One region of the Vibrio sp. 10N.261.46.E11 genome, then DNA from elsewhere that is predicted to be linked to it. Evidence: riboswitches for the same ligand, from Rfam matches in the RefSeq annotation. Region 1 holds a riboswitch; each other region holds the start of a gene.
The links. A riboswitch is a leader RNA that binds a small molecule or an ion and turns the genes downstream of it on or off. The one in region 1 is predicted to bind thiamine pyrophosphate.

Region 1 (10,711 bases):
CTCGCACCGCGCACCGATTATGCTTGAGCCAATCGGCTGTGAGTAAGTCATTGGCCAAACTTCGTGAGCAATTTAATGACCCCCTTTTTACGCGAAGTGCTCATGGTCTGCGACCAACGCCAAAGGCAGTCTTTCTCAAACCTAGATTAGAAACGCTGATCAACCAACTTGATGTGCTCACCCAACCAGAGACGTTCATTCCCAACAACAGTGACCACAGCTTTCACATTGCTGCCGTTGAGAGTGTTTACCCGCTGATTCTTCCCCACTTCTTACCTGCGATATTTCGACAAGCACCTAAGGTCAATATCAACACCCACGCGTGGACCGAACAAACCTTTAAGAAGCTGCAGCTTGGTGAGTTAGATATCGGACTCACCGGCAAAGACATCGACATCAACGATGCGCGTTTAACCATGCTGCCACCAGACGACATCTGCGAACAAGAGATCTACCGCGATGCACAGATGTGTGTGCTAAGACGCAACCACCCTGCTCTGAGCGGTAAATGGGATCTGGAAACCTACCTTGCGCAGCGTCATGTACAAGTAAGGTGTGATGGTAACGACCGCTGGCTGCTCGACTACAAACTGGCTGATCTTGGTCATCAGCGAGATATCGCTATTTCTGTTCCAGACTTCAATAGTGCAGCAAGCTTGTGTACCTACACCGACTTTGTGTTTACCGCACCAAGCCACTTTACTTATCTTGTCGCCAAACAACTCGACTTAGTGGTTGTGCCTTTACCAATGGAATTCCCGCCGATGGCATACACTCTGTTTTGGCACCGTGATAGAGAAAACGACCCAGCGTTAACTTGGTTACGAGATATCATCAAAGAAAAAACTCTGCACCTTAGATAAAAATGGTGTACAGCGTTTGCAGCAAACGAACAAAAGCGCTAGCTTATTGACCTAATAAGTCCCCTCGCATGTATATCGACTGTGAGTGTTAACAAGGACCCTAACAATAAGGATAAACACAGATGCACAATATCACTGCTGAACGCGTTGCTGCGGTTCGAGCTTGGCTTGAAACAAACAACCTAGATGCCGTTATCATTCCACATGAAGACGAATATCTAGGTGAATACGTTCCAGCTCATAACGAGCGACTTCACTGGTTAACAGGTTTCACTGGCTCTGCAGGTGCCGCTGTTATCACTCGTGAAACTGCTGCTATTTTTGTTGATGGTCGCTACACCGTTCAGGTTCGCAAGCAAGTACCAGCAGAGTTATTTGAGTATCGCCACCTTATTGAAGAGCCGGCTTTAGATTGGATCATCAATTCATTGCCACAAGGCAGTAAGGTTGCATTCGACCCACGCATGCACACCGCAGCTTGGTTGAAAGGCGCACAAGCAAAACTAGCAGAGAAAGTTGAGCTAACGACACTCTCTTCTAATCCAATTGATGAGCTTTGGTCTGATCGCCCTGACCCTGTTGTGTCTGATGTTCGCCTAATGGCAACAGACGTCGTTGGTCAATCAAGCGAGAGCAAACGCGCTGAGATTGCTGGCTTACTAGAAGCCAAAGGTGCGGACGCCGCTATCCTTACCGAGCTAGACTCAATCTGTTGGTTGCTTAACATTCGTGGCTTGGACGTATCTCGCCTACCGGTTGTCTTGTCTAATGCCATCATTCACGCCGATGAAAGTGTCGATTTCTTCTTAGACCCGGCTCGTATCCCTGCTGGCTTTGAAGCGCACGTTGGTAATGGTATTCGTGTTTCTCACCCATCCGAACTTGAAGCACGTCTTCACTCTTTAGAAGGTAAGAATGTGTCAGTTGATTCAGGCACAAGCAATGCTTGGTACACACTGGTTCTACAAAACGCTGGTGCTCATATCATTGAAGCAGCTGACCCATGTTTAATGCCAAAGGCTGCTAAGAACGCAACTGAAATTGCGGGCATGAAAGCGTGTCACATTCGAGATGGCGTTGCGATGGCGAAATTCCTGTCTTGGATTGATGCTGAAGTCGCGCAAGGTAACCTACACAACGAAGCGGTATTGGCTGACAAGGTACAATCGTTCCGCGAGCAAGACCCAACGCTGATGGACCTAAGTTTTGACACTATTTCTGCAGCAGGCGGCAACGCAGCTATGTGTCACTACAACCATGAGAACCAACCTGAACCAGGTCAGTTAGAACTGAATACTTTGTACCTAGTCGATTCAGGCGGTCAGTATTTAGATGGTACAACCGACATCACTCGTACTATCGCGATTGGCCAACCAAGCGACGAAATGATTCAGCAGTTCACTCTCGCACTGAAAGGTCATATTGGCATCGCACGAGCTCGTTTCCCACAAGGCACTCGTGGTTTCCAACTCGATATCCTAGCACGTCAGCACCTTTGGGCAGAAGGTTTCGATTACGACCACGGTACTGGTCACGGTGTTGGTCATTTCCTAAGTGTTCATGAAGGCCCGCAAAGCATATCTAAGAAGCTAATCGACGTACCTCTTGTTGAAGGTATGGTGTTATCAAACGAGCCGGGTTACTACCGTGCTGATGAATTTGGTATCCGTATCGAGAACCTAGAACTGGTTGTTGAACTTCCAACGCAAGGTGACTTCTCGGTATTGACGTTTGAATCGCTAACACGTTGCCCTATCGATAAGCGCAACATCAATGTTGATTTGCTAACACGACCTGAACTAGCGTGGCTGAACGACTACCATCAGAAAGTATGGAACGACGTTAGCCCATTAGTTGAAGGTGATACGCTGGAATGGCTACGCCAATCAACGACGCCATTATCTCACGCATAATACTTCGCTAAGCCGTTAGCTAAACCAAAACGAGCTTGCTAGGTTAATAAGTTAAATAGCAAATAGCAAAACGGCTACCCAAAGGTAGCCGTTTTTATTTGCCAGTATCATTAAGATGTTTCACGTGGAACATAAACCAAATATTGATTAACCAGAATAGGCACTGTGCCAATCACGCCACACCGGGTCGAACCCTCGCTGTCGGATCATCGACTCAACATCAGCTGCACTTCTCTCATCACTGATCTCAAACTGCTCAAGCTCTTCCTCATCAGAAGCATAACCACCAGGCTGGGTTTTAGACGCAGCCGACATACTGGTGATTCCCAATGGCAACACATTGTCGCGGAAAGCTGCAGACTCACGAGTCGAGAGAGACAATTCAACCTCAGGGTTTAATAAGCGATACGCACAAATAAGTTGAACCAGCTGTTTATCGTTCATGACCGACTTAGGCTGTAAGCCTCCACTAGACTCCCCACCTTCACACGGGCGAAGACGTGGGAATGAAATCGAGTAACGTGTCTGCCAATAAGTACGCTCTAGGTAATCTAAATGAGCAGCAACAAAGAAGCAGTCGGTTCGCCAATCTTCCAAACCGATCAAAGCACCAATACCTATCTTATCAATACCCGCCTTTGCCAAGCGATCAGGGGTTTCAAGACGATATTCAAAATCCATTTTATTGCCACGTAGATGATGCTCAGCGTAGGTCCTTGGTTGATAGGTCTCTTGATAAACCATCACCGCATCTAAACCGAGAGTTTTAAGTTCGGCGTAATCTTGTTGATCAAGTGGCTGCACTTCCATCGCAAGGTAGTTGAATTGCTTTTTGATATTCGGCAGTACCTGTCGAAAGTAATTCATCCCGACCTTGGTTTCATGTTCACCAGTCACCAACAACACGCTATCAAACTTCATCTTTTTGATGGCCGCACTTTCGGCATCAATTTCATCCAAAGTAAGCGTGCGACGCTTGATACGGTTCTCCATTGAAAAACCACAATACGTACACGCGTTAGCGCATAGATTCGAGAGGTACAAAGGAATATAAAGCGACATCGTATTGCCAAACCGCTTGCGAGTCAGTGCCAACGATTGTTGTGCCATCTGCTCTAAGTAAGGTTCTGCCGCCGGAGAAATCAGAGCCTTAAAGTCTTCCAAGTCGCGTTTAGGTTTACTCAGAGCGCGTTCAACATCCGCTGCCGTTTTACTGAAGATAGACATACCAATGTCATCCCAGTTGAGCTGTTTAAATCGATCAACAAACGTCATAACAATACTACTCGTCTAGGAATGAAGTTAGCGGGCTCGAAGCAACCGCGTGAGATACTTTTCCTGCAAGTCCAGCAAGGTAAGCCATTCGACCTGCTTCAACTGCCAGCTTAAAGGCAATCGCCATATCAACGGGCTGTTGAGAAGCCGCAATCGCCGTATTCACTAACACAGCGTCTGCGCCCATTTCCATTGCACGAGCAGCATGAGATGGCGCACCAATGCCCGCATCAACAATCACAGGGACATTCGCTTGGTCGATAATGATCTCTAAGAAGTCCGCCGAAGCGATACCCTTATTTGAACCAATAGGTGCACCGAGTGGCATCACAGCTGCGCAGCCTACTTCTTCTAAGCGCTTGCACAATACAGGGTCCGCGTGGCAATAAGGCAATACAACAAAGCCATCTTTGACCAGTTGCTCAGCAGCTTTAAGCGTTTCAATTGGGTCCGGCATCAAGTACTTTGGATCTGGGTGAATTTCCAGTTTAAGCCAGTTTGTGCCTAGCGCTTCACGAGCCAAATGCGCAGCAAAAACGGCATCTTTTGCACTCTTCGCCCCAGAGGTATTCGGCAGTAAGTTCACGCCAGCATCCATGATCGGTTGTAGGATATCGTCTTGCTCAGAGCGAATATCAACTCTCTTCAGCGCCATGGTGGCCAGTTGCGAACCTGAAGCCTCGATAGCACTCGCCATCAAATGCTTGTTAGCGAACTTGCCAGTTCCAGTAAAGAGTCGAGATTGAAACGTTTTGTCTGCGATGGTTAACATGGTTAGCCCCCTGCAATAGCTTGGAAAAGAGAGATGGAATCTCCTTCATTGACGATGGTTTGTTGCCATTGGCTGCGCGGTACAACCGCATTATTAATAGCAAATACACAACCTAAGTCAGGTAGCGATAGTGCTTGGATGATGTCTGAGAGAGACGATGATTGCGCGACCTGCTCTGGTTGCTCGTTTATCGAGATGGTTATATGGCTCATTGGATTTCTTCTTCTAAATGCTTAACTACAGACGCACTGCACACGGGACATGCGCTATCTTGCGTGACCAACAGGTTTTGCCAGTTCATGGTCTGGCCATCGAACAGCTTTAGTTGATGTGTTGCGACTTTAAACTCGCCACTACTAATACGCTGAATAGCAGCAAGAGCTTGGAGGTTACCTATAGTGCCGACCACTGGACCAATGATGCCGCTATCACTACAACGCGTTGTTTGTGGATGGTGCTCAAACGGGAAAAGGCAGTGGTAGCACCCTTTCTGGTTCTGATAATCAAATACAATAAACTGGCCTTTCCAGCCGATTGCAGAACCCGAAATCAAAGGGGTCTTCGTGCTGAAACATGCTTGGTTAACCTGCTGGCGTGACTCGAAGTTGTCAGTACAATCCAACACTAAATCAGCTATCATCACTTCAAGCTCAAGCTGACTTTCACTCATTCGTTGATTGATAGTTCTTACTTGGCTGCGACCATTGAGTTCACTCAATTGTTGCTTCAAAGCTTCAACCTTAGGCGAACCTAATTGGCTTTCCTTGAACGCTACCTGTCTTTGCAGATTGGATGAATCAACACAATCGTCATCGACCAACACGATTCTTCCAATTCCAGAAGCCGCGAGATAGAGAGCAGCGGCATTACCTAAACCACCGCAACCAACCACCAACACATGGCTGTTTAACAGGTTTCGTTGCCCTTGTTCACCCACTTCAGGTAACGCAATTTGTCGTTGATAACGAATAAATTCAAAGTCACTCAGCATAGCTAGGCTCCCGCATAACCTCTTTACTAGTCATTGAAGACCTAGGAGCCATCAGCTTATCGAAGAATTCGATCACTTTTTGTGGGTCTGTCGCTAATGTAATCGCACGTACAACCGCTAAGCTCGATACACCACACTCCCAAACCTGCGCAGCTGTCGATTGGTCAATACCGCCAATAGCAACCGTCGGATAACCGGTAAGTTCTTCTGTGTATGGGATAGTATCAATTAGCTGTTGGTACAGAGATAAACACACCAAGCCTTGAGGCTTTGATGGCATCTGTTTCGTCGTGGTCGGAAATATATGACCTAGTGCAATGTAGCTTGGATTAATCTGGACGATGCGTAGCAACTCATAATAACCATGAGTCGATAGACCGATCTTAATACCCGCTTGGCTCAGTTGGGAAAGGTTTGATTCTTCAATATCCTCTTGCCCCAGGTGCACACCAAAAGCACCATGCTTGAGTGCAAGCTGCCAGTAATCGTTAATAAAAACCTGAGCGTTATGTTCTCGACCAAGTTCGATCGATCGTGCGACTTGTTGCTCTAAATCGGCTTGTTGAGGGTTCTTAATACGCAGTTGGACGGTATTAATCCCGAGCTTGAGCAACCTGTCTATCCACTCGACATCATCAACCACCGGGTATAAGCCGAGGCTATTCTTAGTCAACTCTGGGAAAGAAAGTGATGTCCCTTGGTTAGCCCAACCAACGCTTATATTCAGTCGTTCATCTTCAAGGACAGGGATAGGAAAACTTTGATAATGTGCTGGCCATGTTCCACGTGAAACATTCGATGCAGCGCGAGCTAAAACCAGCGCGTCTTCCAATGGGAATTCCAACGCCAATAAAGTAAGTAGCCAAGCAAAGTGGACACTGCTATCTAATTCTTTATGAGCTGTAGTTTCACTCTTAATGACACGATTAGCATCTAGGTGAGACCAGATATCCATTACAGATGAATCATCTGAGACACCAATATAGATAGTGTTTGGAGATTGTGTAAAAGCACCACCAACGTCAGTTAGCGCGACAGAATTACTGTAATCAACAACATGATTCAGTTCCGCTAACTTACACTCCGCCAATGAATCAACATCATGAACGAAGCCAATAGATAACGCCTGCTGAGCATCAACGATAAAGAAGTATTGAGTTGGGCTTACGCCCAACTCAACTGCATCAGTTGCTAAACCTTGTCGCTTAGCAACCAATAGACAGTTCTGCACCTCTCCCGTTAACTCAATATTTTGAGATGGGATGAGTATCTTCACTGTCATTATTCCTCTAATTGAGCTTCTTTTGCACCTACTGCAGGGTGGTAAAGTTCAGAGCCGGTATCACGGAACTCTTGTGATTTCTGACGCATCCCTTCCAACGGGTTATCCAACATCTTAATCTCGATGGCCTGATCCGCGGCTACTTGCTCTGTATCTTTCGCATACTCTCGAACTTCCTGAGAGATCTTCATAGAACAGAATTTAGGTCCACACATTGAGCAGAAGTGAGCAACCTTGCCCGACTCTTGTGGCAGGGTTTCGTCGTGGAAAGAACGTGCTGTTTCCGGATCTAAAGCTAGATTAAATTGGTCTTCCCAACGGAATTCAAAACGTGCTTTAGATAATGCATTATCTCGGATTTGTGCGCCCGGGTGCCCTTTTGCCAAGTCTGCAGCGTGTGCAGCAAGCTTGTAAGTAATCAAGCCAGTCTTAACATCTTCTTTATTGGGTAAGCCCAAATGCTCTTTAGGCGTTACATAACAAAGCATCGCACAACCGTACCAACCAATCATCGCCGCGCCAATTCCAGAGGTAATGTGGTCATAACCCGGTGCGATATCTGTAGTCAGCGGGCCTAATGTATAGAAAGGCGCTTCATGGCAGTGCTCCAACTGCTCGTCCATGTTCTCTTTGATAAGATGCATAGGTACATGTCCAGGGCCTTCAATGATCACCTGAACGTCGTATTCCCAAGCTACTTTGGTTAACTCACCTAGAGTACGTAACTCCGAGAATTGAGCCTCATCGTTGGCATCTGCAATAGAGCCTGGACGTAGGCCGTCACCCAGTGACAGAGCGACATCATACTTCGCACAGATCTCACAGATCTCGCGGAAGTGTGTGTATAAGAAGCTTTCTTGATGATGTGCAAGACACCATTTCGCGATAATAGATCCACCACGAGAGACAATACCAGTCACACGTTTAGCCGTCATAGGTACGTAACGAAGCAGTAAACCTGCATGGATAGTGAAGTAATCAACGCCCTGCTCTGCTTGTTCAATCAAGGTATCGCGCATCACTTCCCAGTTAAGGTCTTCGGCTACGCCATTCACTTTCTCAAGCGCCTGATACATAGGAACCGTACCAATTGGCACTGGGCTGTTACGCAGGATCCATTCGCGAGTCTCGTGGATATTACGGCCAGTAGAGAGGTCCATTACGGTATCGCCGCCCCAGCGGGTTGACCATACTAACTTCTCAACTTCTTCTTCAATTGAAGAGCTTACTGAAGAGTTACCGATATTGGCGTTCACTTTCACTAAGAAGTTTCGACCAATAATCATCGGTTCTGATTCTGGGTGGTTGATGTTTGAAGGGATAATAGCTCGACCTTCAGCAACCTCTTTACGCACGAACTCAGGGGTAATTTCTTTTGGCAGGTTTGCGCCAAAGCTATGGCCAGGGTGTTGGTGATTAAGCTGTTCATCAGCGAACTTCTGACGCCCCATGTTCTCACGTATCGCAATGTACTCCATCTCAGGAGTGATAATTCCCTGACGAGCATAATGCAGTTGAGTTACACATTGGTCGCCAGTAGCGCGACGTATTCGAGGCAGGTTTCCGTAACGAAGGTCGTCTAGGGTTTCATCTTCTAAACGTTCTTTGGTGTAAACAGAGCTTACATCATCGAGCAATTCCGTATCACCACGCTCTTCAATCCATTGCTCTCGCAACTTAGGAAGGCCGCTATAAAGGTCTATTTGATGCGTAGGATCGGTATAAACACCCGAGGTATCGTAGACATGAATCGGCTCATTAGGTTCGAATACAGGCTCTTTTTTTGTACCACCAACAAGGCTATCTGCGAGGGATATTTCTCGAACTGGGACTTGAATGTCCTCTCGAGAACCTTGGATGTAAGCTTTCTTTGAATTTGGATAAGGTTGTACTGATAAAGAATCGATGAAATTCTTCGCTTCCAGTCTTGCTTGTTTACGACTCGACATAGCATTTTTCCTTGGCTTTTAGCCATTATTTATAGGGATAAAAATGCTTGACGGATTAGATGCTACAAGAGGGATCACGGTAAGAAATACAGTTGTGATCTGGAGATAGATCTCTAGAAGGATTCTAGTTAGATATCTACTCTTGTTCCCTTCGCAGGTATTAGCCTGATCAGGTTCAACGGATCCCGAGTTAACGGTCTCAGCCATATGGCACTCCGACAAGTTCGATCGAGTATATAAAAACGGCTTGGATAAACCAAGCCGAGTTGTTAACAAATCGTAAGAAAGTTTTAAGACTTTATCAAAAGTTGGAAGCCGATCCATGCAGCTGAGATACTGAGAACCACGTTGAGCAGCACATTGAGCCCCATCTTAAAGAAAGCGCCCTGCTGCATAAGAAGCACGTTATCCATCGAAAATGTAGAGAACGTTGTCAATGCTCCAAGGAAACCGAGGCCAATGATCTGTCTCCATGGCTCCGTCGCAATCATCTCATTCTCGAATGCGGCAATGAGCAAGCCCATAATCAAAGAGCCGATCACGTTAACAGTTAGCGTACCATAAGGAAAACCACGCCCGAGCATCACCACACATAACTCTGAAATCAAATAGCGCGAACAAGCACCGAATGCGCCACCAATGGCAATAAAACCTAAAATAGATAACTGACCCATGAATCCTCCCAAATAACAGTCCCTATATTCTAGCTTTACCGCCGATAAAAGCGAGGGTAGAAACTTAGAATGCATGCGCAAAAATTAAACGTTACAGGTGTCACTTAACTTCAATATATCCCATTAGTCCCGTTTTCATGTGCTCAATGACATGACAGTGGTACATCCAACGTCCTGGGTTGTCTGCAACAAATGCAGCTTTAGCACGGCCGTTTTTTCCAAGTAACACAGTATCGGTATGGAAGGGCTCTTCTATTTTTTTACCATCAAGTTCCAATACAGTGAATGTATGACCATGAATATGAATTGGGTGATGGTACTGAGTGACGTTCTTGAGGTCGAATATATAAGTTTTACCTAACTCCAAAGTCGCCAACGGGTCTGGAACACTGTCTTTACTCATTCCCTCCCACGCACGTTTATTCGTAAGCCAAAACTTAGGCATCGACTTCCCATCTTTAGATACCGGTGATACCGCCCCTTCCCACTCAAACACAAAATCGATTTCTTCTGCATTAGCGAGATTTAAGTTAGGCACAGGATTGAGGGGCAATAAAGGAAGTGTTTGGCCTTCGATTAACGTTGAATCAACAGCCTCAAACTCACACAAGGAAAAAGGAAAACGCCCTTTCATTTGAAGGACACTCACTCGCTCCCCCGCCTTGGGAGCAATCAGCCCGAGATCGACACGCATACCTGGGCCAATCTTGTGTTGAGTCAGCTTATAAGGTGTCTTTACAGGGTTACCATCAATAGCAATGACCCATGCTTCAGCCCCCTCAATGGCTATAGGATAGGTAATCGTGTTATCAACATTAGCGATACGCAGCCTAGTCGTTGCATGCTGCTTCAATTGATAGATAGGTTCATGTACTCCATTAACGCTACTCCACTCTCCTGGCGTGCCCATACGAGCGCTGAGGCGAGGGATCATCAAGTCTTTCCACTGACCTTGTTTGTCGATATGCCAATGTTTAAGCATCAGAGCATGC
Region 2 (10,711 bases), on a different contig from region 1:
GACCCAGTTAAACAATGAGATGATCAATATCTCGTCAGCCGCCGATCAGTTGGCTTCTAGCACATCAGAAATTGCTGCAAGTGCTAACCACGCGTCTCAAGTTGCAAACCAAGCCACCGAGAATGTGGCGATGGGACTCAAAGAAGTAGACAAGACACTGCATGAAATTGGCAGCGCCGATGAAAGCATGCAGGTGAGTAGCCAGAAAGTGACTGACCTACACAAAGAGTCGATGAACATTGGTGCCATTCTTGAAGTAATCAAAGGCGTTTCTGAGCAAACTAACCTGTTGGCATTGAATGCGGCTATTGAAGCAGCGCGCGCAGGTGAACAAGGTCGCGGATTTGCTGTCGTAGCCGATGAAGTAAGAACGCTCGCTAAGCGCACCCAAGATTCTGCAAGCCAGATTGACGAACTCATCACCTCACTGCAACGTGGCGCTAAAGATGCGTTAGAGTCGATCAAAGAGAGCCACAGCACGGTTTCAGATGCTTCAACTCAGGCACAGCAAGCTTCTCAGAACTTACATGTGATCAACCAACACATTCAAGATCTGAACCAAGCAAATAGCCAGATCGCAGTATCCGTCGATGAGCAGGATTGCTTAACCAAATCACTGGGTGAAAATGCGCAAGGTGCTAATACCATCGCGCAGAGAAACCAAGAGTCGGTCAGCAGCATTTCAGGTGCAGCAAGTGACTTAACCGAAGTTGCTCATCACTTAGAAAACCAAGTGAATCGATTTAGAACCTAGCTAACTTTCTGTCTCTGTTATTCAAAGTCTCTGTTATTTAGAGCCTCGCTTATTGAAAATATAGCGAACACGGTTTATATAATAAGAAAGTCCCCAGCACATTCGTGTTGGGGGCTTTTTAGTGAACTAAATGCTTATAACCAGGTTGAGCTTACTGAATCTTCAAACGTTGAATCAGTGTCTCTTCATCTAGCTGATACAGCTCATCAAGTAAGTTCATTTGCAAGCTACCTGGGCCGCGTGAGTTCTCAGCGGCAATCTCACCAACCACGCCCAATACCGCCGCTGCAGCCAAACCACTTTCTTCACCAACAGCAGCAAATGCGCCCGTCAATGCCGTTAAGGTGCACCCCATGCCGGTTACATACGGCATCATTAGATGACCGTTGTTTAACGTCACAACACTGTCTTTGGTGACAACGTAATCTGTCTCGCCAGAAATCACCACATTCGCGCCGTATTCAGCCACTAAGCACTGTGCAGCGCCTAGTGCAGCATCACTGCTATCTAGCGCATCAACGCCTTTACTCTGCGCTTGCTCGCCCGCTAGTGCGATAATTTCAGACGCGTTACCACGAATAATCAACTTATCCGCTAAACGTGCAATTTCACGAGAAGTCTCGGTACGCAGCGTACTTGCGCCACAACCCACAGGGTCAAGAACCACCACTTTGTTGTTCGCATTCGCTTGTTCAACCGCGAAACGCATTCTTGGCGTCCAAACACTGTCTAACGTGCCAATGTTAATCACAAGCGCGCCCGAGAAAGACATCATCTCAGCCAGTTCTTGTTGTGAGTGCGCCATGATAGGTGAAGCGCCAATCGCCAATAACGCATTGGCCGTATTGTTCATCACGACGTAGTTGGTGATATTCACAACCAATGGTTTTTGCTCTCGTACTGCGCGCAACGATTGGATGATTTGTTCAGTTAGCATGGGTAAGTCCTTATTCGTTAGAAGTCGTTTTAAGCCGCTGCAGGTTGGCTAGCGACAAGGTTTAGCCGTGATTAGTCATTAAGAGCGTTCAGCCCTTGCTGCCAAAAAGCCACTTCCATACGCGTTGCGGTTTTGAAGATATGAACGATGTTTTGACCGCGCTCGCTGTTAATATCAATTTCAGCCAGTAGCTGATTGAAATATTCCGCGCCCGTTGCCACGCCAGACTGGAACTCTTCTCCGCCGTAAAGCTGTAACCAGCTCGCGTATGGGTTGCCTTCTAAAACAGTATCGCTGCTTTCTAATAGCGCTTTACCAATCACGGCATAACCAATTGAACACGGAGCCAATGCCGCATACAGATCGACAAGATCACCCGTCATTCCGGCATCTAGAACGTAGCGCGTGTAAGCGACTGTGCCGAAATCTTCAGGCTCGTTCTCTAAATCAGATTCCGTTAACCCCCACTCACCACAGTAAGTCACGTGGTGTGAAATTTCAGAATCTAGCAGTGCATGAACACTTGGCAGTGCACGGCGCATGTCAGCCAGCGTTTTCGCTTTGTAAATCGCCAACGCATAAGCACGGGCATACTGTTTCAAGAACAGAAAATCTTGCTTCAAGTAATGCAGAAAACACGGCTGAGCGAGTGTGCCGTTTGCCAGCGTTTTAACAAAATCATGCTCGGTGTAGTCTTGCCAATCTTGCTGACAGGCTTGGATTAAGTCTTGGTATTTCATGAGATTCCTTAGTCAAAAGTCGGTACGTAATCAGCGGCTTTTGGTAGTGATTTGATAATGCCTTTGTCGAACATGAACTGCGCGTAATCGTCGTAACGCTTCATATCTACTGCAGAAGGGCGAAGTGCGAAACGGGTTAGTGTGTCATTCCATGCGCGTTGGTTAAGCTCGTTGTTCAACGTATCTGGTGAATACGCCACAAACTCGCTCCATGACTCTTTTGGATGGTTCACGATGTAAGTCGTTGCTTGTTCCAATGCTTTGTTGAACGCTTTGATCGCTTCATCGTCGTGCTGCTTTGCGTTTGCCACAAAGATCAGCTCATCGTAAGCTGGCACACCGTGCTCTTCTGGGAAAAACGCTTTGGCTTTAAAGCCTTCAAGAGCTAACTGGTTAGTTTCGAAGTTACGTAAGCCACCCCAGATTGCGTCTACCTTGCCCGATGCCAATGAAGACGACAGTGCCCAACCGACATTGATGGTTTGCACGTCTGTAAACGCAACATTTTCTTGCGCTAGCATAGTGCCGATGGTCGCTTCTTCGTTACCCGCAATCGCAATACCGATCTTTTTGCCTTTCAGATCCGCTAGCGAATCGTTCTTGCCGTTATCTAAAACCATCAGCGTGTTCAGTGGTGTTGCGATAAGAGTTGATGCACGAACGAGAGGCAAGCCAGCTGCTACATCCATAGTTAGGCTTGGTTGGTAGGTTACGGCTAGATCGACTTTACCTGCTGCGACCAGTTTCGCTGGTGTGCTTGGGTCTGCAGGCTCTTGGATTTCAACGTCTAAGCCTTGCTCAGCAAAGTAACCACGCTCTTGAGCAATCACAATTGGGCCGTGGTTCGGGTTCACAAACCAATCCAACATCAGTGTCAGTTTCTTTTGTTCAGAATCCGCAAATGCATGGCCTGAAACCAATGAAGCAAGCAGTGCCACTGCACCTATCAATTTTGTATTTTTCACAGTTAACCTTTCCTTTTGAATATTCTTATTGTGTGTGTCGAGCTAATTTTTAACGAGGTGTTGTTTAGATAAATAGCCTTGAGCGAAGCTTTATTAAACAAAGAGTTATTGAGCGAACCATCACTGGTTCTCCCAAGGGATAGCTTTTTTAAGTAATTTGTCCGTGATGAAGTAGAGCGAGATTGAAAGCACCGCCAAGATAAACAAGGCCGCAAACATCTCATCGATGATCATGCGCGCGTTGGCTTGAAGCATTAAGTAACCTAGCCCTTCACTCGACCCCACCCACTCGCCGACGACTGCACCAATTGGGGCTATCACCACCGCCACACGAATACCAGACGCCAATGTTGGCAGTGCCGCAGGCAGTTGGATATGACGAAGCAATTGCCATTTAGATGCACCCATGGTCTTAGCAAGATCAAGGTAGCCTGTTGGTGTATTGCGTAAGCCGTCGTAACAACATGCGGTCACAGGGAAGAAGATAATGATCGCCGCCATCACCACTTTCGAAGCGATGCCATAACCAAGCCACAGCATCAATACTGGCGCGATCGCAAACACAGGGATCGCTTGGCTAGCGATTAAGATAGGCAACAACCAACGTTTCAGCGGTTCAAACATCAACATCTGTAGGGCGAAAAATAGCCCCATGGACAAGCCGAGCAATAGACCAAGTAAGATCTCTTGCGCAGTCACCCAAGTGTGCTTAAGTAACACATCGTAGCGTTCGATTAGCTTGATGAAGACTTCGGCGGGAGTCGGCAGAATGAAGCTCGGCATTTCGAAGATAACCACTACCATTTGCCATAAACCGAGAATCACAGCACCGCTGATAATTAATCGAGCAACAGGGTTCATCTGACGAGAACGTATAGTGCTAGCTGGTGTGTTAGCTGAACTTTCCTCCATTGAGTTTTCTATCTTGGAGCTATCAGTAACTTCGCTTCGCGTTAGATCATTCATAATCACGCTCCAACTGATCTAAGATCGCTTGTTGTAACTCAGCGCATTCACCATCTAACACTCGTGGTGTCGCCGTGTTAGGCACAGACAAAGACTGAGCATTCGCAGGTGTGCCTTGCAACACATACAAGTTGTCCGCCAAACGCACCGCTTCTTGTGGATCATGAGTAATCAACACAACGGTTTTATCTCTTAACAGTTCACACGCTAAACTTTGCAGCTTATGTCTTGTTACCGCATCCAGCGCAGAGAACGGCTCATCCATCAGCACCACTGGCTTGTCTTGCATTAAGGTTCGAGCCAAAGCAACACGTTGACGCATGCCTCCAGACAACTGATCCGGCATCGCATTCGCATAATCAGCTAAACCAACTTCAGCTAACAACTCGTGTGCTTGATTGGTTTGCCGTGCTTTATCAGAAGCTGGATTTTGAAAACGATGACTCAGGCAAACATTGTCGATGACCGATAGCCACGGCAATAACAAATCTTGCTGCGCCATGTAAGCGATGCGATCCGTTAAAGGCAATTCATCAGAGGTTGCCAATGTGCCCTGCCACTCCACCTTGTCGTCCAGCAACCCTGCCAGATAACGCAATACCGTGGTTTTTCCGCAGCCACTTCGACCCAGCAATACTGTCCACTTACCTGCGTTTAAGCTAAGCGACAACCCAGACAAGGTCGCGTACTCGCTGTCGTTATAACGTAAGGAGGCATTGCTGAGCTGAACACCAACGGTATTAACGGACATTACCGTGTCCAGCGAAGAAGTGATTTACAGGGCCATGACCTTGACCGATTTGCAACTCATCAGCATGAGCAATCGCGCGAGAAATGTATTGTTTGCCTAGGTCCACAGCCTCTGCCAGCGTGTTGCCCTGAGCTAAGAAAGAAGCAATAGCAGATGAAAGCGTACAACCCGTACCGTGGGTGTTTTTGGTAGGAAAACGCTTTGCGCTAATCAGAGCAGACGTGGTTGGCAGAATCAGTAAGTCGTTACTGTTCTCATCTTTCTCTAAATGGCCGCCTTTTAGGAGTACCGCTTTGGCACCCAAAGCACGCAGGTCTTCAATCATGCCCTGCATTTCAGCTTCGCTTTCAGGTACCGGTTTACCCGTAAGTGCTGCGCCTTCTGGCAAGTTCGGGGTAATGATATCTGCCAACGGAATCAGCTCTTGCTTTAGCGTAGTAATGGCAGCGTTTTCTAAAAGAAGGTCACCACTGGTTGCAACCATTACAGGATCAATCACTAAGTGCTTAGGCTGGTATTGCTTAATTTTGTCCACAACGACTTTAATGATTTGCGCATCAGCCAACATGCCGACTTTTACTGCCACGATATTGAGGTCAGTAAAAACCGCATCTAATTGGCTAGCGACATGGTCGAGTGGAATAGGGAAAATGGCTGACACACCTTGAGTGTTCTGGGAAGTGATCGCGGTAATCACAGAACAAGCAAAACTACCGGTAGCAGACATGGCTTTAATATCAGCTTGGATACCGGCACCGCCGCCACTGTCAGAACCCGCGATGGTTAAAACAATCGGAGTATTCGTGCGAATCGTGTCTTCAGCAGAGTGCTGCTGTGTTGAGGATTTTGTAGTTGAGGCTTTTGGCGTTAAATCTTTTGAAATAGAACTGTGTGTCATTGTCGCTCCTACTATCTTACAAGACGTAGGAGAACGAACACTGATCGAAGGAGAAGTCGCATTAGGCTCATGAAAGCTTTCATGGGTGCAGACGTAGATCGAGTGCTTATAGTTCCCTACGCCAGTATTAACTGAATCAGGTTCAACGGGTCTCGATTAACGATCTCAGCAAACACCAAATAAGGTATATGCCCCCCGACTATTGATAGCGATAGTAACAGCACTCTCACAACTGAGATACTGATTTTATTCAATTATAAGAATTATTCATCAATGAAATTCACTGAAGGCTGTGCTCTGAACACAGAAAAACAACGTAGGGCTGCTGGCTCCATTAAACATTACGGCCTCCAAATAAGAGGCCGTATTTATTCGAATGCTTAATCACGTTAAAGATTTAAAACGATACTTGGCTGTTCTGACCAATCAATACCTGAACACTATTTTCAACAGCATAGATATCAAAACCATCAGCAACCGGATCAGCATTGTCTTCATCACTGTCATGCTGTGCGGTACAGGTATAGCCTAAAGAGTAAGTCCCTGGATCAATGAAGCCCAGAGAAAACTCATAGTTGGTCTGCGCTTTATTCAATGTCACTGACGCTGAAGTGATCGGTTTTTTCTCCGCTGTACCACCAATTGGTGCCATGTCAGCTTTAACGATGTCACCTTCATACAAATAAACCGATTGAACGAAGGTATTGTCATTTGTCGGGTTACAAGCTCCAAAAGTTGTTGTCGCTACAGTACCTTCAATGTTTCCTGTCTCAACCTTATTGATAAGGCTCACAGACGTCCTTTGAATGGTGTAATCAGGGAGACTTGAACTGTTCTTTAATCCGCGTCGAAGATCGTACTCAACAACAAAATCGTTACTCTGTTGGTTCACATTGAATGAGTTGTTAAAATACAGCACACCAGCGTTATCTTCTTTACCCACACCTTGCGGGCACGCGCCATTACCTTTCACCGTTAACTGACGGTTCGTATCATCGTTTTCTATAACGTAAGAAGGTGTTGTTGGGTGGTCACCATCATGAGCAAACACACACAACTTATAACTGCCTACCGGGATGACCTCATTTTTAATCAAAGGAAGCGCCTCGCTGCCTTGGTAATCCAATAAATTAATACTGAGTGGAATAGGGTCTTCACCGTCTGGCAAAGGATCACCGTTTTTGTCAACGTAGTTACCATTGTCATCCGTTTTATACACGTCATAAACTAGTGGCGAACCTCCCCCTTGAGGAAGTAAAGCCACCTTGCTGAATGTCACCGTCACATCTTTAACATCATCGACGGGCGCATCACTCACACTCAAGGTAATGGGTGTCGTACTGCTTGATGATCCTGAGTCTCCGCCACAACCAACAAGCCCTGCCAGCACAAGGCTCGCTAAAGCCGTTTCCTTTAAATATTTCATAACTCATTTCCTATAAAATCACTGCTCAATAAAGGGCTTATTTGAGTGCCCTCTTATTCTTTTTCTTGTTGTGACCCATAAATAAACAGCGCTATTGTTTAATGTTTATGTCCCTACGATTCAGGGCGTTCCTCATCCAAAAGCACTGTTCATCAAGGTGCACATATCAAGTCGCACATAGGTTAATTAAGTCTAGTAGGCAAATTGTCAGTAGCAACGCATATTTGGCAAAGGTGCTGTCAATTGTGTTGAAATGGTCGGTATGCATAGGGTCGGAGAGGATGATTTTAAACAACTTGATCAAAGTGAATAATCGCCACCAAGATCAAAAAAGGCCGTTAAGACAGCCTATTGCTGAACTTAAACGACCTTTTCATTGAATTTTGATTAAGCTAAGACGATATCAGCTCAGTCAAACTCACTTATTTTTGAAGTTGCTCTTTAGCGGCTTCAACCTTAGAAAAATCTAGGCCAAGCTCTTCAACTGCTTCTTTGATTAGCGCAGGGTTTTGCATTACCTGACCCATCAGCATTTGAAGCTTATCTTGTGGTAAACCAAGTTGGCTGATTGTCGCCATTGCTGCAAGAGGGTTTTCGGTCAACGTCTTGAATAGCTCGCTGATCTGCTCGTCGCTAATATTGTTCTCTTTCAACATCGCTAAAATCGGGTTCATTTTTTTGCCTTTGAAACACTAAATTAAGTAGGAGCACAGCATACCATCTAGCTGTGCTCGATTGTACTAGCAACTTATATTTTGCCAGCTGTGAAGTAACCCTAAGCCTAGCGAGACTCTAATGGGTAAGAACGGTAGCTCCACATGCCATAGGTTCTAAGCGCATCGCGGTAGATGCCTAGAAGCTCACCACTGCTCGCTTTCTTAAGATCTTCTAGCGGCTTATCTGGGTAAGAAACGGTATCGAAGGTAATACCCTGAGGACCCGTTTGCCAGCTAGCGATCTCAAACAGAGTTTGACCACGACGAACATGGCTTGCCGAGCTAATAATGGTCGCATGTTTAATATCATGACGAGCAAGAGCATAGCTACTGAACAAGGCATTACCTACCGTGCTGGTCGCGTAGTTCTCTTCAATGATGCGATCTTTGCTTACCCCTTTATCGATAAGCCAATCCGCCATTAACTTGCCTTCAGTCTTATGGTTCTTCGGCACGCCACCCGTTAACACGATCATCGCATCTGGGTTCGCTTTCGACATTGCTAATGTTGTTTCAAGACGTTCAATCAAGATTTCATGCATAGAGCCATCTGGGTTAAGCGCGTAGCCTAAAGTGACGATGGCACCGTGGTCGCTCAACAGCCCCTTATCCGCAGACTCTTTAAGAGGAGTTTCTAACACGCGGTCGACCGTAGCAAAAATGCGTTTAATATCTTCTGCCTTACCTTTATTCAGGCTCTCTAGCTTCTCCATGTGCTTGTTGGATTCACTTTCATTGCCTTCAAAACGCAGCCAAACCGCAAGGTAAGCATGAAGATCGACATCGTCTGGCGCAACCGTCAGTGCTTGTTCAAACAACTCAATAGCGCGCTCTGCGTTCTTGTTGTAGATCTGAGCATTCGCCGCCGAGATCAACAAATCAGTACGGTAAGGTTCTAGCTGGTACGCTTCTAACAATCGGTTAGTCACAATTTCCATGTTGCTTGGCATTTTGGCCGTGAAGCCCGCGTGTGAAATTCTTGCCGGAGACTTAAACGCCTGCAACGCATCAAGAAGTAGTTGGTCGACAACTTGTCGCTCAGTCACCAACTGCGCGTAATCCGCTGAAGCTTGTACTGCGCCATCGTTAGCGGCAAAAGAATAAGGTGTTGCGCCAAAAGCAAGCATGCCACCAAGAGCGAGCGCGATAATGTTCTTTTTCATGGAAAAATCCTGTGTCGTTAAGTGTTCAAATCAGATTTGCTCCCCAATGTAAGCCCCCAAGATTAAAAAACCGTGAACCACACCAGAATCTCCGAGGTTAATATTCATTTGTTGCATAAGGTGTGGCAACAGATCACGATTTTGAACTTACCAATAAGCCTGCGCATCGAGATAATTTTGGTTTAAAGGGGAATTCACCGATCATTTTGGAATATCTAACTGAGGATTCCATACGCCCTATTCCACCGAAAACCACCCTTCACAAACCCGAACTCCGTAGAAAACAACACGCCCAAACAGCAACTTTAAGCTCATTTTTCAACAACTTAAAATTCAACACACTGAATCATTCGATTCCATTCTCGCTCTAATAACGAAGTTTTAAGCGCATAGATTTAAAACACGCATCAACCGGTTTTCAAATAAATTAAAATCAATTATTGAACGATCGTTCAAGAGGTGCTTTAATGAATTATCAATACAAGGAGTTACCCCATGCTTAAGTTCTATTTTCACCAAACACCCAACCCAATGAAGATCGCTCTGTTTCTAGAAGAGACAGGCCTAGATTTTGAACTCGTTCCTGTTGATACCTTAAAGGGCGAGCAACACACGCCGGAATATCGTTTGATTAACCCGAACGGTAAAACACCAGCCATTGAAGACGATGGACAGCGCGTGTTCGATTCTAACGCTATCCTTTTGTACCTATCAGAGAAGACTGGCGAGCTTGGGGGACAACCAGAAGACAGAGCTGAACTGCTCTCTTGGATGATGTTTATCGCCAGCGGCCTTGGCCCTTATTCAGGTCAATCGGTACACTTCCGTCATGCTGCGCCAGCAGGTCTAGACTACGCTGTGAACCGTTACCTACGTGAAGCACAACGTCACTACGAAGTGTTAGAGAAGCACCTGGAAGGTCGTGAGTTTTTCGTCGGAAATGAGTACACCATTGTCGATGTCGCTGCATGGGGTTGGATTGATAAAGCACCTTTCGTACTTGGTGAAGAAGGCTTAGAACCTTACCCGAACTTGAAGCGTTGGTTTAACGCAATCAACACCCGCCCTGCTGCACTGCGCGCTCGCGAGATTGGTAAAGGCATTGAATTTAAAACCGAACGTGATGAAGAAGCGAAACGAGCACTGTTTCCTTCGAGTTATGCGAAGTAGCTGAAGTAAAGTTTGATAATAAGGCTCGGTAGTTACCTACTGAGCCTTATCATTATGAAGTTGTTAGTGGACTAAAAAATCCACCTAAAAAATATTCAATAAAATATACGTTACGTACACTTACTATTAGAGATCTTATACTTAAACAATAACCCTTAAATAATTAAATATAGCTAATTATAAGTTTGAATCTTTACAATAACTTCTGAGCCGTATTTATTACAC
Region 3 (10,711 bases), on a different contig from region 1:
TAAAATCTTGGCTACCAAACAAAGCAATCGCACTTAAGTCACCCATTGCTAACATAAAGCTGATCGAGAAGGCTTGTGCCATCGGTTTACGCAATGCGCGCCACTCCACTAGCCTAAAACGCGTGAAACCAGTCATTCCCAAACTTGCGCACACATACTGATACTGCTGAGACAAATGTAGCATAGGTTGAGCCAAGGTTTTAATTACGTAAGGAAGCGCCATTAAACTGTTTACTGCAATCACGATAAAGAAAGCTAAACTGAAAACATCGGTGAATGAACGCAGTAATAAGAAGAGGCCCGTACTGATCACTAGCCCCGGAGTCACTAAAATAATAGTACTAATCAACTCGATTTTATCGGCTCGAAAATTCTTGTTCTGTAAACGCCATGCTCGACTAGTCAGCAGTATGGCGATACCAATACCAACCGCGATAACACTTGCTAATGACGCGACTTTAACCGAGGTCATTAACGCAGCCCAAAACGGCTCACTGCTCAGTACAGTGAGCGCCTGAGAGTTAATACCACTAAAGATAACCATAGCTAATGGCGGCAATACCAGCATTGAGACGGTGATGATCCAAAAGCTATCCCAAGCTTTTGACCACCAGCAGTCCTTAACCAAATATTTCTCTTCCGACAATTGACTGGCTGTCACTGAAATAGGTTTCGATAGGCGTTGAATGCTCACAGCTAGCACACCACACAGCAGCATTTGCCATATCGCGAGCAAGGCACCAGCCTGCAGGTCAAAGTCGAATTTAATCGCCTGATAAATGGCGAGTTCGATAGTGGTTGATTTAGGTCCTCCGCCTAGTGCCATCACGGTAGCAAAGCTGGTAAAACACAGCATGAAGACCAAACCACACACATGCGGCAATTGCTGTCTTAAACGAGGCCATTCAACCCATTTGAATTTATTCCAATGGCTCATGCCCAAATGAGCACACAGTTTATGCTGCTCAGCAGGTACGGTATCTAACGCTTGCAAAAGTAAGCGGCTGGCATAAGGCAGGTTGAAGAAAACGTGCGCCAACAAAATACCGTTCAACCCATAAATCGAGAATGGTAGTTCAATGTCGAAGTTCGCCAAGAATTTAGCTAACCAGCCACTGTTTCCGTAAATCGCTAGCAAGCCAAATACACCGACCAACACAGGTAGAACTAAGGTCGACGCAAACAACCTTAATAACAAGGCTCGTCCAAAAAACTGTCTGCGACACAGAGCGTGTGCAATGGGTATAGCAAAGCCAACACTCAGCACCGTTGAGAGTGTCGCTTGATAAAAGCTGAATTTCGTTACATGCCAATAGTAAGGATCGGACCATACTTGGCTGATATCAAGAGAAGGGGCATTGCTAAGCAATGCCCCAACTGCTGAAACCACGAAGGCGGTAATGAGTATCGCAACCCAGATCCCGACCTTAGGTGTTTTCTTTATCATAGATTGATTTTTACCGTAAATGGCTCACTCAATTGATGTCGAATGAACCTTTAAATACAGAAAGCTAGTTTTTAAAAGTACGTTAGAAAGTAAGCGCACTCTGCCATTCACGAATCCAAGGCTTGCGCTTCTCGGCGATCTCTTCAGAGCTAAAGCTCAGCGCCTTCTGCGGTACAGTTAACTGCTCAAAACCTTTTGGTAGCTCGACACCCGTTACTGGGTACATCCAGTTACCTGTAGGCATCGCCGATTGGAACTCATCACTTAGGAGAAAGGCCATAAACTCATCAGCAAGCTTTTCGTTACTACTGCCTTTAACCTTAGCAGCCACTTCAACTTGAGTGTAATGCCCTTCTTCGAAGCTTGCAGCTGCGTACTTAGAATCACTTTCTGCAATGATGTGATAAGCCGGAGAAGTTGTGTAAGACAACACTAAATCAGACTCGCCTTCTAGGAACATAGAGTAAGCTTCAGACCAGCCTTTAGTCACAGTCACCGTTTTCTGAGCAAGCTTCTTCCATGCTGCAGTTGCTTCATCACCGTAAACCGACTTCATCCATAGCATCATGCCTTGGCCTGGTGTTGATGTACGTGGATCTTGATAGATAACCTTAAGATCGTCACGTTGCTCAACCAGTTCTTTCAGGCTCTTTGGCGGATTTGCTAGCTTCTCTTTGTTATAGATAAACGCAAAGTAACCAAAATCATAAGGAACAAAGGTACTGTCGTTCCAACCGTTAGGAAGCGTCACAGATGATGTATCAACACTGTGCTCAGCCAATAGGCCCGTAGATTTCGCTTCAGCCATGAGATTATTATCTAGGCCTAAAATGATGTCAGCTTTGCTGTTGCCACCTTCAAGACGTAAGCGGTTTAGAATAGACACACCATCTTCTAACGCGACAAAATTCACATCACAACCACACTTTTCTTCGAATGCTTTTTCAACGGCAGGACGAGGGCCCCAATCCGCAGCAAAAGAGTCGTAAGTGTAAACAGTTAAGGTGTTGTCTGCTGCGAAGGCAGAAAAAGAGATGGCTGTAGTAACAGCAAGAGTTGTTAATGTTAATTTCACTGGACGCTCTCCATGGTCTGAGCGGCACAGGTTTGAGGGAGGAGAACGGTAGAGGTTATTCCTAACTCAATTCCTACGCCAGCATTATCTGGTTCAGGTTTACGGGTCCCAAGCGTGTGCTTGATCTCAGCTCGCATTCATTATTTGAATGGTTCGCTCCCCGATGAGTGTTCAGGATTGTAATTTGATTTTTAACAATAAGCCATCAAGTTTGGATCAATTACGTTGATCGTACCCCCAACGTGGCACTAAACCTTGCTCGATACCAAGATGGTCCAGAATGCGCGCCACCATAAAATCAACCAAGTCTTCAATCGATTTAGGTTGGTGATAAAAGCCCGGAGCTGCAGGCATGATCGTCACGCCCATGGTCGAGAGTTTGTGCATATTCTCTAGATGCAACGTAGAAAATGGCGTCTCACGAACCACCAACAACAACTGTCCTCGCTCTTTCATAACCACGTCTGCTGCGCGCTCGATCAAGTTATCTGATAGGCCATGAGCAATCGATGCCAAGCTTCCCGCAGAGCATGGACACACCACCATCTGCTTCGGTGCTGCTGAACCAGAGGCAACCGGTGAGAACCAATCATCTTTGCCACACACCACCAGCTTTTCTGGGTCGCAATCTAAATGCTTAACCAAAGCTTGTTTCGCAGCATCTGGCCCAGCAGGTAACTTAAGTTCATGCTCGGTCGCCAACACCACTCGCGCTGCCGATGATATTAGCAAGTAGACCTGATAATCGGCGGCCAAAAGGCATTCAAGTAAACGCAGGCCATAAGGCGCACCGGATGCGCCAGTGAAAGCCAGAGTTATCGCTTTATCGTGTTTTGTCATGTTCTCAATTACTTCAAATTATAAGGTCGTGGATGCGTTAGCCTTTGATTGCCAATCCATCCAACAGTTTCTGGTGAATACCACCAAAGCCACCATTACTCATTACCAAGATTTGATCGCCCGCTTGTGCCTCAGAGACAATTTTAGCAACGAATGCATCCATGTCATCACTCACATGTGCCGGTTGGTGACACGCATCGGCGACATCTTGTACCGACCAATCAATGTTATCGGGTTGGAATAAGTAAGTAGAATCCGCTTGCTTCAACGAATCAGCCAGCGTTTCTTTGTGCACACCGCGCTTCATGGTGGCAGAACGAGGCTCTAAAACGGCAATGATTTTCTTTGTGTCGACCTTATTACGTAAGCCGCCCAGCGTAAGTTCAATCGCCGTTGGGTGATGTGCAAAATCGTCATAGACAGAAACACCAGCTACTTCGCCTTTAAACTCTAAGCGACGCTTGGTATTAATGAAAGTCGCCAGCGATTCGCACCCTAAATCAGGTGTCACACCAACATGTCTTGCCGCCGCAATCGCCATCAAAGCATTGCTTACGTTATGATCGCCAACTAAATCCCAGTCTACGATTCCAACACATTCACCTTGGAAGTACACCTCAAATTTGGAGCCATCTTTAACTAATTTCTTGGCATCCCAATCCCCGAGCTCACCACTCGACTCAGTTTCACTCCAGCAGCCACGAGATAACACATCTTGGATCGCGGTATCTTGCTTCGGTGAGAAAATACGGCCATTGCTTGGCACAGTGCGCACTAAGTGGTGGAACTGACGCTTAATCGCTTCAAGATCATCGAAGATATCAGCATGATCGAACTCTAGGTTATTCATCACTAAGGTTCTTGGGTGGTAATGAACGAACTTAGACCGTTTGTCGAAAAAAGCACTGTCGTATTCGTCGGCTTCGACCACGAAGAACATGCTTTCACCAAGGCGAGCAGAGATACCAAAGTTACCCAACACTCCGCCCACTAAGAAGCCAGGCGCATAGCCACAGTCTTCTAAAATCCAAGCCAGCATGCTCGATGTTGTTGTCTTGCCATGCGTTCCCGATACCGCAAGAACCCAACGGTCATGCAACAAGAACTCTTGCAACCATTGCGGCCCTGAGGTGTATCTAAGATTGTTATCCAATACATACTCAACACACGGGTTGCCACGGCTCATCGCATTACCAATAACCACTAAGTTAGGTCTTGGTTCTAATTGGCTAGGGTCGAACCCTTCAATAATTTCAATCCCTTGAGATTCCAACAAGGTACTCATTGGTGGGTAAACATTCGCGTCACTACCGGTAACCTTGTGACCTAATTGACGAGCCAATACCGCAGCACCTCCCATGAAGGTGCCACAAATTCCTAAGATATGAATATGCATAAATTGCTTCCAAACGCTTGGCTAAATGAACCATGCCTAAATCAAACTACTGCACTCATTATCATTAAATGAAGATTAAAAGCGAGTAGCAATGCAAAACAAATTTAGTCGACATAGTAAGTGAGATCTGCGTCGCTTAGTTCATTACCATTAAAAAGATCTAACCTTTAGAATTTAACTAGGCGTCTAGGTGAATAAAGCCCAAGTAAGAGGCGAATCCTATAGTGCTCAAATTCCCCCTAATATTGAGAGAAGTTTAAGGAAATAACATGTCTGAGATGCGCACCCTTGGTGAGTTCATTGTTGAGAAACAGAGTGACTTCCCCCATGCAAGCGGTGATCTATCATCCCTTTTGTCGTCTATTCGACTTGCTGCAAAAATTGTTAACCGTGAGATCAACAAGGCTGGTCTAGTGGACATCACTGGCGCTGTTGGTACAGACAACGTTCAAGGTGAAGAACAGCAAAAGCTAGACCTTTACGCGAACGACAAGTTTAAAGCGGCTCTAGAAGCTCGTGATCAAGTTTGTGGTGTTGCAAGTGAAGAAGAAGACGAAGCTGTCGCCTTCAATAAAGAGCTCAACAAAAACGCAAAATACGTCGTTCTGATGGACCCACTTGATGGTTCTTCAAACATCGATGTCAATGTATCTGTTGGTACAATCTTCTCTATCTATCGTCGAGTTTCGCCTGTTGGTACCCCACCAACACAAGAAGACTTCCTACAGCCAGGACACAAGCAAGTAGCCGCGGGTTACGTAATTTACGGCTCATCAACTATGCTTGTTTATACAACAGGTAATGGCGTAAACGGCTTCACCTACGACCCATCTCTGGGCACCTTCTGTCTATCTCATGAAAACATGATGATTCCAGACGAAGGTAAGATCTACTCGATCAACGAAGGCAACTACATTCGCTTCCCAACGGGTGTTAAAAAGTACATCAAATACTGCCAAGAAAATGAGCCAAGTGACAACCGTCCTTACACATCACGTTACATCGGCTCTCTAGTATCGGATTTCCACCGTAACCTTCTGAAAGGCGGTATCTACTTGTACCCGAGCACACAAAGCCACCCACAAGGAAAACTACGTCTGCTGTACGAATGCAACCCAATAGCCTTCATCATGGAGCAAGCTGGCGGTATTGCCTCCGATGGCGCCCAACGCATCATGGATATAAAACCAACAGAACTACACCAACGTGTGCCTTTCTTTGTCGGTTCTAAGAACATGGTGAAAAAAGTAGAAGAGTTCCTTGAACTTAACCGAGACTAATCATCTCGCTTAATTTATCAAATTAACGCCATTAAAAAAGCCAGCATTTACATGCTGGCTTTTTGTTCGACAACTCAGAATACATAGATGTTACGGATAGGTAGCTATTACGGGTTGTCCCGCTTACACCAGTCACCCGAAAGTATTTCTTTATTAGCCGTTAGATCAAGCTGATACAAATATACCCATGCTAATCCAAATATAGTCTCTATTTGCTCGCGACGATACTCAACAGGAACATCTTCTAGCCGATCGAGCGAAGCCAAAACTTCATCGTTAATGATATAGACCTCGCCAACGACATTTTTCTTTCCAGAAATCATCGCTGGATAGGCACCTAAATCGAAAAGAGCGTATTCCTCAGGGGTGTCAAATCTTCCTAAGCACTCACACTGCTGCAAATAGTGGTGGTTGGACTGACCTTGCCTCAAGGTTCCATAAACAAAAACAAGTTGCTGCATAACCCCTCCTCAGCATTCGTCATCCGCTAATCAATACTACTCTTTGTTACTCGAATTCAAATTGATAGAGAAGATCCACAGCACTGTCTAGCCCCGATACCGCTTCCACATAGAGATCCTGCATCAATCGATAACGAACAGTAAACTCACCTAACGAGTTAAAGATACCTACGCCATACTTCACCTGTAAACCAGGGAGAATGTAGCCGCTGACCGTAACCTGGGAATCATCCCCAGAGCCTGCAGTATCCAATTGCAAGTCCTGTACGCCAAAAGCCTCACCAATTTCGCCGACAACCTTACCGCTCTTCGCTAAGCTTAAGCCTATTAAGGTCGTTGTCATTGAACCATTCGACTCCCCATCAATATCTTGACCACGTAAAATATAAGATAACGCATTAGCTTGTGGCATCGCAGGATCAGAGTAAATTTCGATGGTCGGCTCTGTCGCCGGGCCTGTCACACGAATACCAGCGGTCACATCATCTTGAGTATTGTCAGGGTTACGTATCGCATTGATCGCTACATATGGCTGATCTGGAGGCCCATTCATTAGAATCTTACCTTCTTTGATCAAGAGATCTTGCCCAAAGGATTGGTAAGTACCATCGACGATATTTACCTCACCTGTGATAAAAGGACCTTGGTCTTTTTGAGCCACGTTGAGCTTGCCGACCAAATCACCTTCAAGACCAAAAGCAGACAGTTTAAAGTCATCGCCAATGGAGATATTAATATTGGTCATCACATTGAATGGAATCGTGTCTTCGCTCTCTGGCTCAAGATCTTTATTCAAGATCACTTGATCAGAAGAGACGCCGACCGCTGACGGTGGTAAGTCTTCGACAACAATACGTCCCCAAGGCAATGCAATATCACCCGTAATTTTTGCAAGCTCTGGCGTGACATCAATGGTCATGTCGGGAACAACCTTCACCTTAACCATAGGCGGGATATCAACCATCAACTCATCAGCAAACACTCTGACATTAGAGTGCCATGCTTTAAGATCTTTCCAATCCCCGAAGCCTTTGATATCAAGGTGACCATCAGGTGTTTCAACATTGGCATCTAACTTCGCGCTGTAGCCGTCAAAATCGAGGTCAATGCGACCATCTTTAATATCGACTGGCGTGACATCGCCTTTGACTTGAATACCATCAACAGAGAATTGACCAAAGACTTGAGGATGCATCAAAGAGCCTTTTACCTGTAGGTCACTCTCAAGATCGGCCTTCAACAGGCTGTATTCGCCGAGGATTGGCTGTAAGAAGTCCAGATGGAAGGTTGTCAGCTTAATTACCGCATCGACCATTTTGTCTTCTGCGAGAATGTTTGGTAACGATACTGTGCCAGATAGATCACCATTATCAGAAACATCCAGCTTAAAATCGGCATCCAATTTGTTATCTTTCAGTTGTGCACTCAATGCAACGCTTTCCCAACCAAATGTGATTGGTTCGTCAATTTGTTGAACAACTTGTCCTTTCGGCATATCAACGCTTATCGTAACTTCAGGCTCATCTTGCTCTGACCACTTAGCGTGAGCCGTCGCATTAACTAAGCCCCGTAATTGCGTTTCTTTAGGCATGAGAGCTTGGATCTGCTCAAAATCGAATTGGTTGATACCCAGTTTGGCCTCACCCGACTTTCCAACACGAACGTCTTCATCTAAGCACACACTCGAACTAGCTTGTATCCAACAGTGCGCTTGAACATCGGCTAACTGTTTCTCGACATCGGCTTTGATAGCGACAGGTTGATCTAATAACCAAGGCCCCTGTTGAGTGGTGATTTTGACTCTGTCTAACGACCCATCCCAAATAAGAGAAGGCTTTTGAATCAACTCACCGGAAATAGCTAAGCTTGTAGACACGATGTCGGATATCACATCAAGTGTCACGGTATGCTTCTTCTCACCACCACTCACCGTTAAATCAATGCTTTCAACACTTTGATCTTGATAGGTTAAGTTCTTCGCTTTTAATACAAGGTCAGCTTGAGCTTCCGGTAATGGCAGTGGAACGACGGAGCCATTGAGTGATAACGACTCAAGTGTTGCCTCGCTATTCCAATCAATCATATCGACATTTAAAGCAAGGTCGACCTCAGGCTCATTCGTTGGGCCGCTAAGTTGGATGTTACCAATCACTCTGCCTTTCAACTCAGGCACACTTCTTGCGAGCTCAGGGAAGAAGATATCAACGCCCATGTCCCATTGCTTATCCAGTTGCCCTTGAGCCTTAATCGAATTAGCACCGTGAGCCAAGCTCAAACCGCTTGTTTTCAGCTTTGGTTCGCCGCTAGCGCTGCGATCAGACGCTGACAACTGCCCTTCGATATCCAGTGGGTATTCACGCAGGATACCCTCAATATCTAGCTTAGGCAGTTCAATCGCCCAACCGCCTGCTTCCGTCAGCTCACCCGAAGTGATGATGCTACCGCTAATGTTACCTTCGGCTTCTGGCCACTGCAGACCCGGTTGAATGTCTTTGAGCGTCACATCGGCTTGCCAATTAACGAGCTTCTTCCAGTTCGCTTTGACTACACCATTTAGTTCGCCACCCAAGGCATTCAGTTTCAAGCGTTCAAGTTCAATCTGTTCCGTGGTGCCTTTGCCTTGCAGATCTATTGTTAAGGCCGGAATTTCCTTACCATCAGCCTCACCTTTAAGCTGCACATTAAAACCATCTAATGAGCCATCGGCTTTGAATTTCTCAATTGCAGCTTGGTAGTCACTTTTACCAGTAAGAGGCCATTGCGCTTTGCCTCCCTCCAAAAGAAGATCAAATGGCAGAGTTGGCTCTAAGGGTTGAATGCCCCCAGACAGTTTTGCCTCTATCAATTCAGAAAACTGAGACTCTAGGCTTAACTTAGCCACGCTGCCTTGTGCTTTTAGCGATAACTTCTGACCAGCGAGGTCTGTTTCTTTCACTAACGCATCCAAAGAAAGTTCTAACGGGTAATCACCTTTAAGCTCAACCTTAGCCGCAAGGTTAGCGCTTGCTTGTGGCATATCGAGTTCGAGAGTTGAAACATCAACCGTGTGTTTACCCGCGCGTGCCTCTAACCCAAGGTGATTAACAACGATTGGCGTTTCTTGTTCTAAGGTGAAACGGTTTAGGTCAAAACGCTCAAGTACAACCTGCAAAGGAATTAAGACTTCAGGTAACTCGATAGCCGTTTTAGTGGCAGCCTCTGGTTCTACCGTTTCTGTTTGCGGTTCTTCTGTCGATTCAGCAAGCTTAATTTTTAGGTCATTGAACAAGGTTGGCGATACCGTCAGCTTTTTACCTTGCATACTCAAAGCCGTAGAGAACAGGCTCCATTCAATTTCATGTCCCAAGATATTCAACTTGATATCAGACAAAGCGATACGGTTGATCACAATTGGCAACGGTGTTTTTACCGATGTTACGGGCGGAGTCGGTTCTGTTTCTTCTGTAGAGGGTGGAGGCAGTTCAGTAAATGCAAAGTCCAACCCTTGAATCGCTAAACGATCGACACACAGCTTAGGGTCAAGCAGACAGCGAGGATTAATAGCCAAGTTCAGCTTTTGAACCTTGGTATCGATATGCAGGCTGTCATCTTTAAACTGAACGTTATTAAGCGTGAAACTTGGGAATAGAGCCCCTTTGGTGCTCTCCACTTTCAGTTGTGGCAATGCTTTTTCAGCGCCCCATAGCACTGTGTTCAACCCTGGATTGGTGAACAGCACAAAACCGAGCAGGGCTATCAACAACAGCAAAATAGACGTCAATGAAATCGACGTCCATTTCAGGCACTTGCCCATCACTTTGATCATAATTCTGGCCCTAAACTAAAGTGCAGTTGGAACTCATCGCCTTTCTTCGCATCTAAACCCCAAGCAAAATCTAAACTCACAGGCCCGACTGGCGATGCCCAGCGAACCCCGACGCCAGTACCGCGTTTCCATTCTGGCTTATCATTAAATGCATCACCAATATCGTAGAAAGCTGCGCCCCACCAATTTCCAACTAAGCGGTATTGGTATTCAAATGAACTGGTAGCAAGGAATTTTGCACCTGTTAATGCGTCACTTTCATCTCGGGGAGATATGGATTCATAACCATAACCACGGATACTGTTGTCACCACCGGCAAAGAACCTCAGAGAGGGTGACAGCTTCTCAAATTCATCGGCAAAGTTACCGCCGAATTGAAGGCGGGTTAAACCTCGATGGTTATTACC

Region 2: linked by a shared signal. The riboswitch ahead of thiD (bifunctional hydroxymethylpyrimidine kinase/phosphomethylpyrimidine kinase) and the one ahead of thiC (phosphomethylpyrimidine synthase ThiC) in region 1 are both predicted to bind thiamine pyrophosphate.
Region 3: linked by a shared signal. The riboswitch ahead of thiB (thiamine ABC transporter substrate binding subunit) and the one ahead of thiC (phosphomethylpyrimidine synthase ThiC) in region 1 are both predicted to bind thiamine pyrophosphate.

What each region holds. Positions count from the first base shown of each region.
Region 1 covers NZ_JBFRQW010000085.1:15,958-26,668, forward strand. The annotation lists gene AB4407_RS20470 (LysR family transcriptional regulator) at 1-863, shown strand, start outside; gene AB4407_RS20475 (aminopeptidase P family protein) at 986-2,776, shown strand; gene thiH (2-iminoacetate synthase ThiH) at 2,924-4,051, opposite strand; gene AB4407_RS20485 (thiazole synthase) at 4,059-4,823, opposite strand; gene thiS (sulfur carrier protein ThiS) at 4,826-5,035, opposite strand; gene AB4407_RS20495 (ThiF family adenylyltransferase) at 5,032-5,814, opposite strand; gene AB4407_RS20500 (thiamine phosphate synthase) at 5,804-7,096, opposite strand; gene thiC (phosphomethylpyrimidine synthase ThiC) at 7,096-9,045, opposite strand; TPP riboswitch at 9,175-9,273, opposite strand; gene crcB (fluoride efflux transporter CrcB) at 9,336-9,719, opposite strand; gene AB4407_RS20515 (multicopper oxidase family protein) at 9,820-10,711, opposite strand, start outside.
Region 2 covers NZ_JBFRQW010000032.1:351-11,061, reverse strand. The annotation lists gene AB4407_RS10645 (methyl-accepting chemotaxis protein) at 1-754, shown strand, start outside; gene thiM (hydroxyethylthiazole kinase) at 906-1,691, opposite strand; gene tenA (thiaminase II) at 1,763-2,431, opposite strand; gene AB4407_RS10630 (ABC transporter substrate-binding protein) at 2,440-3,396, opposite strand; gene AB4407_RS10625 (ABC transporter permease) at 3,517-4,257, opposite strand; gene AB4407_RS10620 (ABC transporter ATP-binding protein) at 4,355-5,113, opposite strand; gene thiD (bifunctional hydroxymethylpyrimidine kinase/phosphomethylpyrimidine kinase) at 5,103-6,011, opposite strand; TPP riboswitch at 6,108-6,219, opposite strand; gene AB4407_RS10610 (DUF4382 domain-containing protein) at 6,409-7,437, opposite strand; gene AB4407_RS10605 (DUF2999 family protein) at 7,860-8,111, opposite strand; gene AB4407_RS10600 (ElyC/SanA/YdcF family protein) at 8,219-9,316, opposite strand; gene AB4407_RS10595 (glutathione S-transferase family protein) at 9,812-10,486, shown strand; partial or broken gene AB4407_RS10590 (RNA-directed DNA polymerase) at 10,660-10,711, opposite strand, start outside.
Region 3 covers NZ_JBFRQW010000054.1:51,849-62,559, forward strand. The annotation lists gene thiP (thiamine/thiamine pyrophosphate ABC transporter permease ThiP) at 1-1,447, opposite strand, end outside; gene thiB (thiamine ABC transporter substrate binding subunit) at 1,530-2,522, opposite strand; TPP riboswitch at 2,576-2,695, opposite strand; gene AB4407_RS17335 (flavin prenyltransferase UbiX) at 2,739-3,362, opposite strand; gene mpl (UDP-N-acetylmuramate:L-alanyl-gamma-D-glutamyl-meso-diaminopimelate ligase) at 3,400-4,758, opposite strand; gene fbp (class 1 fructose-bisphosphatase) at 5,028-6,038, shown strand; gene AB4407_RS17350 (gamma-glutamylcyclotransferase) at 6,146-6,499, opposite strand; gene AB4407_RS17355 (translocation/assembly module TamB domain-containing protein) at 6,546-10,304, opposite strand; gene AB4407_RS17360 (autotransporter assembly complex family protein) at 10,301-10,711, opposite strand, start outside.